Regions from separate parts of the Streptomyces sp. NPDC026206 genome, predicted to be linked through region 2. Evidence: riboswitches for the same ligand, from Rfam matches in the RefSeq annotation. Region 2 holds a riboswitch; each other region holds the start of a gene.
The links. A riboswitch is a leader RNA that binds a small molecule or an ion and turns the genes downstream of it on or off. The one in region 2 is predicted to bind cyclic di-AMP.
Positions count from the first base shown of each region.

Region 1 (2,192 bases), on a different contig from region 2:
ACCGAAAATTGGCACAAAAGCCGAGATCACGGGATGAATGGACGATGTGTTCGCTCAATGGGAACGCCGCCCGGGGCCGCCGCCCGGCAGTGCCCCGGGAAACGGCGGAGCCCCGCTCCGATGCGGCTCGGGGGGGAAGACGCATCGGAGCGGGGCGGTCCCGCGGATGAGCGGACTCGCGGATGAGCGGACTCGCTCAGCCGGTGATCAGCTGAGGTGCAGCTTCTGACCCGGGAAGATCAGATCTGCGTTGTCGATGATGTCCTTGTTGCGGTCGAACAGCTTCTGCCAGCCGCCGTCGACCTTCTTGGCCGTGGCGATCGAGCCGAGGGTGTCGCCCTCCTTGACCTCGTACTCGCCGTCGCCCTGCTTGACGGTCTTCGGAGCGGCGTGCTTGGGCGCGCTCTGCTTCGGGGCCGCCGGGGCCTCTTCGGACTCCTGCGCCGGCTTGGCGTGCTTGGGCGCGGCGGGGCGCTCGGCACGGTCGGCGCGGCTGCCGGCGGAGTTCCCGCTCGCGGGGGCGGACTGCGAGGACTTCGAGGACTTCTTCGACACGGCGCCGGAACCGGAACCGGAGGTGTCGACGTCGGCCTTCGCGCCACCGGAGCTCAGGCCGCCGGCACCCGCGCAGCCCCAGGCGCCCGGGCCCTGCATGGCCAGGAGGCGCTCGGCGGTGGCGATCTGCTGGGCCTTGGTGGCGAGGTCGGCACGCGCGGCGTACTGGGTGCCGCCGGCGGCCTTCCAGGAGGACTGCGAGAACTGCAGGCCACCGTAGTAGCCGTTGCCGGTGTTGATGTGCCAGTTCCCGGTGGACTCGCACTGGGCGACCTTGTCCCAGGTGGAGACGGAGGCGGCGTTGGCGGAGGTCGCGACCATCAGCGGGGCTGCCACGGCGACGCCGGTGACGCCGGCGAGCGTGACGATGCGGACGGCCTTGGACGGACGACGGTGCTTGCCCTTGGACATGAGTCGGTTTCCTCACCGACGCCTACGAGGTGAGCTGTCGGGTTCGGGCTGTGAGTTTGCCCGGCCCGGTGCGCGGCTGCGCTCCGGGCTTCACCCCGAGCCGTTCCGTCCTCCGGTCGCGAGACCGTCGGCCGTTCCGGCGGCTTACCTTGGTTCCCCCGCTCCTGCCAACGGCGCTTGCGCGACGACTCCCCCGGTCGCCGGCAGGATTCGGCGTGACGACCGCGGTGCTCGCGATGACGAGCGGTGACGACGTTAAACACAGGCGGCCGACGGGTTCAAACCCCACTTTTCAGCCACAGTTGCTTGAAGTTACCCGCAGGAACCTCCTGTTTCCGCAGGTGAGAGGGGGTTTGAGGAGAACGGATGCGTCCCGTCCAGCGTCCAGTCAACGAGAGCCATGTCTCACTTTCGACTGGAACGGACATTCGGCCCGAACCTCCCTGCTATTTACGGACGTCGAGTCGCTGACCAGGCTGGATGAGGTCCGGATCGGATCCGACAACTTTTTCGTTCTTCTGATAGAGCGTCTGCCAGCCACCGGTGACCGAGTGGTCCTGCGCGATGGCTGACAGGTTGTCACCGGGCTGCACGGTGTAGCCGTCCGCGGCCGGGACGCCCGTGCGTCCGTCGCCGCCGTCGCGCGAGGGGCGCTGCGTCTCGCCGGAACGCGGCGGCTCGGCGCGGTGCTTGCCCGTACCGGCCTCCCCGCTCGCGTCACCGGGCGCGGGCGTGGCGCCGGGCGCGGGCTCGGCGGGCGTGCCCGAGGGCGTACCGGACGGGGTGGCGGGGCCGTTGGAGGGTTCGGCCGACGGGTCCTTGCGGTCCTTGTCACCGGACTGGCCGGGCGTGCCGCTCGCGGGGGCCGAGGAGCCCGTGGACGGGATGGCCGACGGGATCCCGGACGGGTCGGCGGAGGGTGCCGGCGTGCCGGGCGAGGGGGACGCGCCGGGCGTGGGCCCGGCGGAGCCGGGGGCACGGTCGTCCGGCGCGGGGGTCGTGTGCCCGGGCGTGGCGGGGGTGGTGCGCTCGGGCGCGGGCGTGGTCGCCTCCGGCTCGGGGCTCTGGATCCGGCCGGGGTTCACGTCCGGCGCCGGGGCGTCCTTGGACAGGCCCGAACTGACGGCGCAACTGCGCCAGGCGTCGGGGCCCTGGGCGGCCAGGATCCGTTCGGCGACGGCTATCTGCTGGGCCCTGCTGGCGAGGTCGGGGCGGGGGGCGTAGGA
Region 1 covers NZ_JBEZYL010000004.1:314,794-316,985, reverse strand. The annotation lists gene AB0F13_RS09860 (transglycosylase family protein) at 208-966, opposite strand; cyclic di-AMP (ydaO/yuaA leader) riboswitch at 971-1,118, opposite strand; gene AB0F13_RS09855 (transglycosylase family protein) at 1,413-2,192, opposite strand, start outside.
Region 1: another riboswitch for cyclic di-AMP. It lies ahead of AB0F13_RS09860 (transglycosylase family protein); the one in region 2 lies ahead of AB0F13_RS13080 (C40 family peptidase).

Region 2 (2,192 bases):
TTCACCGCACGCCGCGCGTCGGAGTCCGGCCCCGGTGGGAAAGGGACAGCGCCATGGCAGACCGCCAGGAAGCAACCGTCACTCTGCCGAGCAGCCCCGCCTCGGTCTCCGCGGCCCGCCGCTATGTCATGGACGTGCTCACGGAATGGGGCCTGCCGGCCGGCACGGAGGCCGCCGATGCCGTCCGGCTGATCGTCTCGGAGCTGGCCACCAACGCCGTGCAGCACACCCAGGGCCAGTCACCCACCTTCACGGTGGACGTCCGTATGGACCGGGGCGAGCAACTGCGGATCGGGGTCACGGACAGCCACCCGTGCCGCCCCCGGCGACTGCCCGCCACCGTCCAGCGGGACAACGGGCGCGGCCTGGTCATCATCCGCTGCCTCACCGCCGAGCGCGGCGGCAGGCTCTGCATCACGCCGACCGCCGACGGCGGCAAGACGGTGTGGATCCGCCTGCCCTGGACGGCATCCGTCCGCTGACGGACGGCGTGGAGGCCGGGCGGGGTTCCGCCCGGCCCGGCGCTCTCGTGAAGCGCGCTCCTGAACCGGTGGGTTCACAGGTGCCGCGGGTGCCGCTGGGGCACCGGAGGGCAGCAGGGTCCGCTGCCACGGAAGGGGCGCTCAGCGCATCGTGTGCGACGCGGTCGCGTCCGGCGCGGTCGGTGTGGTGCCGGCGCGCCGGCCCCGCGGGCGGCTCAGCCGTTCACGCGGCCGTAGGAGACGTTACGGCTCCAGATGCGCTCCAGGCGGACGACCGAGCCGGTCTTGGGGGCGTGCCAGATCTTGTTGTTCCCGGCGTATATCCCCACGTGGTAGACGCCGCCCCGGCCGTGGAAGAACACCAGGTCACCTTGGGTGCGCGAGAGGCCGGGGATGTGCCGGGTGCGGTTGTACTGGTCCTGCGCGGTCCGGGGCAGCTCTTTGCCGGCGCGCTTGAAGGAGTACTGGGTCAGGCCCGAGCAGTCGAAGCGGAACGGCCCCGTCGCGCCCCACTGATAGGGGGAGCCCGCCTTTGAAGCGGCGATCTGCAGGGCTGCGTTGGAGATGGTTGCGGCTTCCGCGTCGGTCGCGCCGCCCGGTACCAGCACCGTGGCACCGACGGCCGCCAGAGTCAGGGCGGATTTCACGGACAGGGGTACGGACCCTGCCCTGGACAGCATTGAGGGACGTTTGTGCGCGCCCATGCCAAACCCTTCGTCAGCCGCCTGTGAAGGATGACCTGTCGGGTTCGGGCAGGCGAAGAATGCCCGGCCGCGTGAGCGGCTTCACCCCAAGGGACGTAAGGGAGTCGGCTTGCCCTCCCGCCGTCCCGCCGTGCTCGGGTCCTCCATCCCTGCCGGTGCACTCATGTCGACCAGTCGTCCCGGCGGCGGCAGGGTTCGGCGTCCGCCCGGACCGCCCCGCCGCGGTGGCGGGGTCTTGTCGTCGGACGGATCTTGGCGCAGTCGCGACGCGGAAGCCGAGCAGATCCGGTGTTATGTGAGCCTCGTCACCTCTGGGCAATTCGGGTGGACGCGCGGCGATTTGACGGTCGCGACCTTCCCCTGGTGAGTCCGTCACCTGCGGTGCGGCGATCTCCGCGAGCGCCGAGTGCGCGCACTGCCCGGGGTGATCACTGCGCGACGTCTACGAACGCATCCGCCGTCTGAAGGAGATCGGGGGGAGAATGTTTCCGCTCCTCAGTTCGGCGGCTTCGGCGGCAACGTGACCCGCATCGCCCGGCGTTCGCCGTCCAGGACCTGCATCGCTCGTGCCAGCGTCCCCGCGCATATCTCGCGTTCGCCGCGTTCGTGCATGACCGTCAGCGCGTCGCGCAGCCCCGCGGCGGCGAGCGCGAGCGTCTGCGCGGCTCGTAGCGCGCCGTACGTGTCATGCGCGCGAGCCGGGTTGATCCGGCCGAGGAGATCCAGTACTTCCAGATAGCGGTCGACCACCTCACCCTCGGCGCGGGTCAGGGCGGGCAGCGGCGTCAGTTCCGGCGGCCACATCGCGCCACTCACCTCGCCCCGGCCGACGGGCCCTGGAGCCGGCGGTCGGTGACGACCGCGTCGGCCAGGCCGTAGGCCACCGTGGCCCCGGCGTCGAGGAAGGTGTCACGCTCGATGTCGCGCCGCACCCGCTCCGCCTCCTGTCCCGTGTGCAGGGCCAGCATCCCCACCAGGCCCTCGCGGACGCGCAGCAGCTCCTCGG
Region 2 covers NZ_JBEZYL010000007.1:76,931-79,122, forward strand. The annotation lists gene AB0F13_RS13075 (ATP-binding protein) at 54-482, shown strand; gene AB0F13_RS13080 (C40 family peptidase) at 698-1,186, opposite strand; cyclic di-AMP (ydaO/yuaA leader) riboswitch at 1,190-1,397, opposite strand; gene AB0F13_RS13085 (hypothetical protein) at 1,682-1,990, opposite strand; gene AB0F13_RS13090 (ATP-dependent Clp protease proteolytic subunit) at 1,999-2,192, opposite strand, start outside.

Region 3 (2,192 bases), on a different contig from region 2:
CGTTCTCGCGGGCTGTTCGGCCACGTCCGACGACGCGACGGAGCCCTCCGGGGACCGCCCCTCGGACCGGATGACGGCGACGCCGGACGGCGGCCCGCCACCGGCCTCGCGCCGCTGGCAGCCCCGGCCGGGCATTCCCTGGCAGTGGCAGCTCGGCGGGAAGGTCGACACGTCCGTGGACGTGCCCGTCTACGACATCGACGGTTTCGAGAACTCCGCGGAGACGGTGGCGGAACTGCACTCCCGGGGCCGCAAGGTGATCTGTTACATCAACGCCGGGGCATGGGAGGACTTCCGGCCCGACCGGTCGGAATTCCCCGGGTCGCTGCTGGGGAAGAACAACAAGGGCTGGGACGGCGAGAAATGGCTGGACATCCGCCGCCTCGACGCCCTGCGGCCGATCATGGCGGCCCGCATCGACATGTGCCGGCAGAAGGGTTTCGACGCGGTGGAACCCGATCTGACCGAGGGTTTCCGCAACCGCACCGGATTTCCGCTCTCACCGGCCGATCAGCTGGCCTTCAACCGGATGCTGGTGAAACTGGCTCATGACCGGGGCCTGGCCATCGGTTTGAAGAATGATCTCGAACAGATTCCGGAGCTCGTGCGGGACTTCGACTTCGCGGTCAACGAACAGTGCGCGCAGTACGGGGAGTGCGAGAAGCTCACGCCGTTCGTGAAGCAGAACAAAGCGGTCTTCCATGTCGAATACGACCTGTCGCCGGGGGAGTTCTGCGGCACGGCCGGGCGGCTGGGCCTGAGTTCGATGAAGAAGAGGCTGGAGCTGGACGCCTGGCGCCACCCGTGTTGAACGGGGCCGCGGTAGTTGATTCCCGTGTGCTTCAAGTCCCCTGCGGGGCAAGGGTTTAGGCGCAGATGGCGGGTGAGGGAGGCGTTATGGTTCCCTGTTTGCTTCTGAAGTGAAGAAGTTCACAGATGACCGTTTGGGCGCCGAATCTGAGCGATTGATGGTGCAGGATCTCTCACCGAACACAAGATCCCGTCACCGAGGCGGGCGACCCGGGCGGACGCCGAGTCCTGCCGCCGCACCGGGTGCGGAATCGATTCGACGAATCGGCAGGAGCGGGAGACCCAAGCGGTACGAACCACGAACGCGGTGGTTCTTGGGGTGAAGCCACAACGTGGCCGGGCAACTTCGCAGCCCGAACCCGACAGGTCATCTTTCGTAGGCGGATGCCGAAGGGCTTTGGCATGTCTGCGATGCCTCGCATAACCGCACTCACTTCCCGGGCCGCCACCGCGTCGGCCCTCACCGCCGCCACCCTCGCGGCATCGGTGCTCGTCCCCGGCCTCGCCCCCGGCGCACAGGCGGCGACCGTGGGCGAACAGGCACTGAAGGTCGCGGCCTCCAAGCAGGGCTCCCCCTACCAGTACGGCGCCACGGGCCCCAACCGGTTCGACTGCTCGGGCCTGACGCTCTACTCGTTCAAGAAGGCCGGCAAGACCCTCCCACGCACGGCCCAGAGCCAGTACAACTCCACCCGGCACCTCTCCGGCGGCTCCCGGCAGACCGGCGACCTCGTCTTCTTCCACTCGGGCAGCAACGTCTACCACGTGGGGATCTACGCGGGTAGCAACAAGATCTGGCACGCGCCGAAGCCGGGCGCCTCCGTCCGGCTGGAGAAGATCTGGAGCAACAGCGTCTGGTACGGGCGCGTCAACTAGGACGACCAGGACGACGCCCGGCCGGCCGGGCCCCCTTGTCCCCGCTCGCCGGACGGGCCCACAATCAGCCCGTCCGGCACATCGGGGCCGGGAGGTCCGGGGCGACGCCCCGCCCGGCTCGGCGCCGCGCCCACCGCGGCCCCCCTCGCCGCGATCGCGCCCCGGCGACTGGCCGACGAGGTGGACGCCCTCATGGCCGCCCTGCCCGCCCACGAGGACCGCTGGGGCCGGCTCGCCCGCTCGGGCGCCCCCTTCTGCCCGGTCGTCGACGGCGGCGACCTCGTACCGGACGTGCCCTGGCGCACCCTGCGCGACGGCCGGGCGGGCGACATCGACCTGCTGACCGGTAACAGCCGCGACGAGTTACGGCCGTTCCTGGCGCTCTCCGGCACCCTGGAGAAGATCACCGAGGACGACGCCACCCGGGTGCTGCGGGCCTTCGCCCCCCGGCCCGACGGCGAGCGGGCCTACCGCGCCGCCCACCCCGGCGCGTCCGCTGCCGCCCT
Region 3 covers NZ_JBEZYL010000011.1:214,852-217,043, reverse strand. The annotation lists gene AB0F13_RS18075 (endo alpha-1,4 polygalactosaminidase) at 71-811, shown strand; cyclic di-AMP (ydaO/yuaA leader) riboswitch at 1,058-1,209, shown strand; gene AB0F13_RS18070 (C40 family peptidase) at 1,213-1,686, shown strand.
Region 3: another riboswitch for cyclic di-AMP. It lies ahead of AB0F13_RS18070 (C40 family peptidase); the one in region 2 lies ahead of AB0F13_RS13080 (C40 family peptidase).

Region 4 (2,192 bases), on a different contig from region 2:
GGCCCCCGGGCCCCACGTCCCGGGCCCGGCGGCCCCACATCGCGGCCCTTGCGCCCCGCATCGGCCCTACGGCTGCAGCCCCCTGGCGCGCAGCCACGACAGCGGGTCGACGGGCGCGCCGCCGCCCGGCCGCACCTCCAGGTGCAGATGGGGGCCGGTGACATTGCCGGTCGCGCCGACCCGGGCGATGATCGTGCCCGTACCGACCTTCCCGGACGTGACCACCATGGACGACAGGTGGCAGTACCAGATCTCGGTTCCGTCGCCGAGCGTCAGCACGATCCGGTAGCCGTACGCGCCCGCCCACCCGGCCTGGGTGACCGTACCGCCGCCCACCGCCTTGACCGGGGTGCCGGTCGGGGCGGCGAAGTCCTCACCGGTGTGGTTCGCGGACCACATGTTCCCGGCCTGCCCGAAGCCCGCGGTGAGGGTGTACGAGCCCACGGGGAGGGTGAACGAGCCGGTGAGCGCGGAACCGCCCCTCCCGGAGGCCGGGGCGGAGTGCCTCGCGGGGGCGGCGGCCTCCTCGGACCCGCCCGATTCCGCCTTCGCACCCTCGTCGGCAGCCGGTCCGGGTGACCGGGCCGCCCCGGCCGCTGGGGCCGCCCCGGCCGCTGGGGCCGCTGCCTGAGCGGCCTGCGCCGCCGCCTTCTCCGACTCCTGCGCCTCGTGCGCCTTCTCCGACTCCCGCGCCTCCTGCACCTCGTGCGCCTCGGCCTTCTCCGCCGCGGCCTTCCGTTTCTGCTCCGCCGCCGCATGCGCCTCGCTCTCGCGTGCGGCCTCGTCGGCGGCGTTCTGCTGGCGCTCCGCCTGCTGGAGGATGCGGGCACGCAGCGCCTCGCCCGCGTCGGCCGTGCTGCGCGTGGCTTCCACAGTGACCGGTGCCTGGGCACCGGCCTCGGCCCGGACCGAGACCCCGTCGCCGGAGGCCTGCTTCTCCTCGCCGCCGGATATGAGGGAGCCGACGCCCGGGATCTTCTGCGCCAGGTCCGGCACGGATATCGGCGCCGGACGGTCCTGAGCGCTCGCCATTCCGCCCGCACCGACCGCCGCGATGACACCGACGCCCAGCACCGCGCCGCTGCGGGCCATGGTGCCGCCGCGCTGCTTGACGACGCGGTGCCGGCCGCGGACGGGCGGCGCCACGGAGTCCTCCGTGGGGTTCCACTCGCTCCAGGGTTCCCCGGCGGCGGCGTACGCGGTGCCACCCGGAGCGTCAGCCGGGGTCTCATCCGTGGATTCGTACGTGGATTCGTACGTGGATTCATCCGTAGATTCATACGGAGAGCCGTACGAAGGGTCGTACGAACTGTCGTCGTGCGCAGGCCTGTTGGACGCCACGGAGGCGCACTCCTTTCCTTCCCACTCGCCTACCGGGTCAGCGTGGGGGTCCCTCCCAGGCCGTTCAGGCTCTGAGGGAGGGTTCGGAGCAGGAAGGTCCCCTACGGGCCGGCGCGCGGTCCGATTCACCCCAAAGTTGATGGTTCCCCGGTTCCGCCCACGGGATTCGGCGAAGGCGCGCGGCGCCGCCTCTTGCGGCGGCTGCGACAACCGCGCTGCGTTATCGAACGTTAATAGACATGGCTACCGGTTTCCAAGCCGAAAGCGTGAAACTGCACGCCTCTTGGGCGGATTTTGCGATGCGGTGAAGCTGACCGTTCGTCAGTTGTTATTCGTCCGAATGCGGACGGTACGGGGTGGTGGTCCGGTCCGGGTGAACGTGTGGGTGACGACGGCGGGGCGGTGGCGGAGCGGTCGGCGCGGCGGCAAGAGAGGGCAGAGGGACGGGCAACCAGCCCCCGGACATGCGGACGGGCTGCCGGGCCCGGCAGCCATCGGCTGCCGTACGGGCCCGGCAGCCCGTCTGCATCTACATCTGTGTCACCTAGCGGGGCGTCGCGGCGCCCCGCCTCACTCCGGCGTCAGGACGTGGCGGAGCGGCGGCCGCCGCCACCGGCACCGCCGCTGCGGCGCGAGCGGCCGACGGCGTTGCCCGGACGGGTGCCGCCCGAGCGGCGCGAACCCTCGGCGCCGCCGTTGCCGCCGAAGCCGCGGAAGGGGCGCCCGCCACCGTTGCCGCTGCCGGAACCACCGGCGGCGGAACCACCGGCCGCCTCCGTACGGGTACGGCCGCGGCCGCCGCGGCTGCCGCGCGAGCCACCGGACGTACCGGCACCCGAACCCCGCGAGCG
Region 4 covers NZ_JBEZYL010000003.1:33,596-35,787, forward strand. The annotation lists gene AB0F13_RS06455 (peptidoglycan DD-metalloendopeptidase family protein) at 67-1,341, opposite strand; cyclic di-AMP (ydaO/yuaA leader) riboswitch at 1,353-1,523, opposite strand; gene AB0F13_RS06460 (DEAD/DEAH box helicase) at 1,923-2,192, opposite strand, start outside.
Region 4: another riboswitch for cyclic di-AMP. It lies ahead of AB0F13_RS06455 (peptidoglycan DD-metalloendopeptidase family protein); the one in region 2 lies ahead of AB0F13_RS13080 (C40 family peptidase).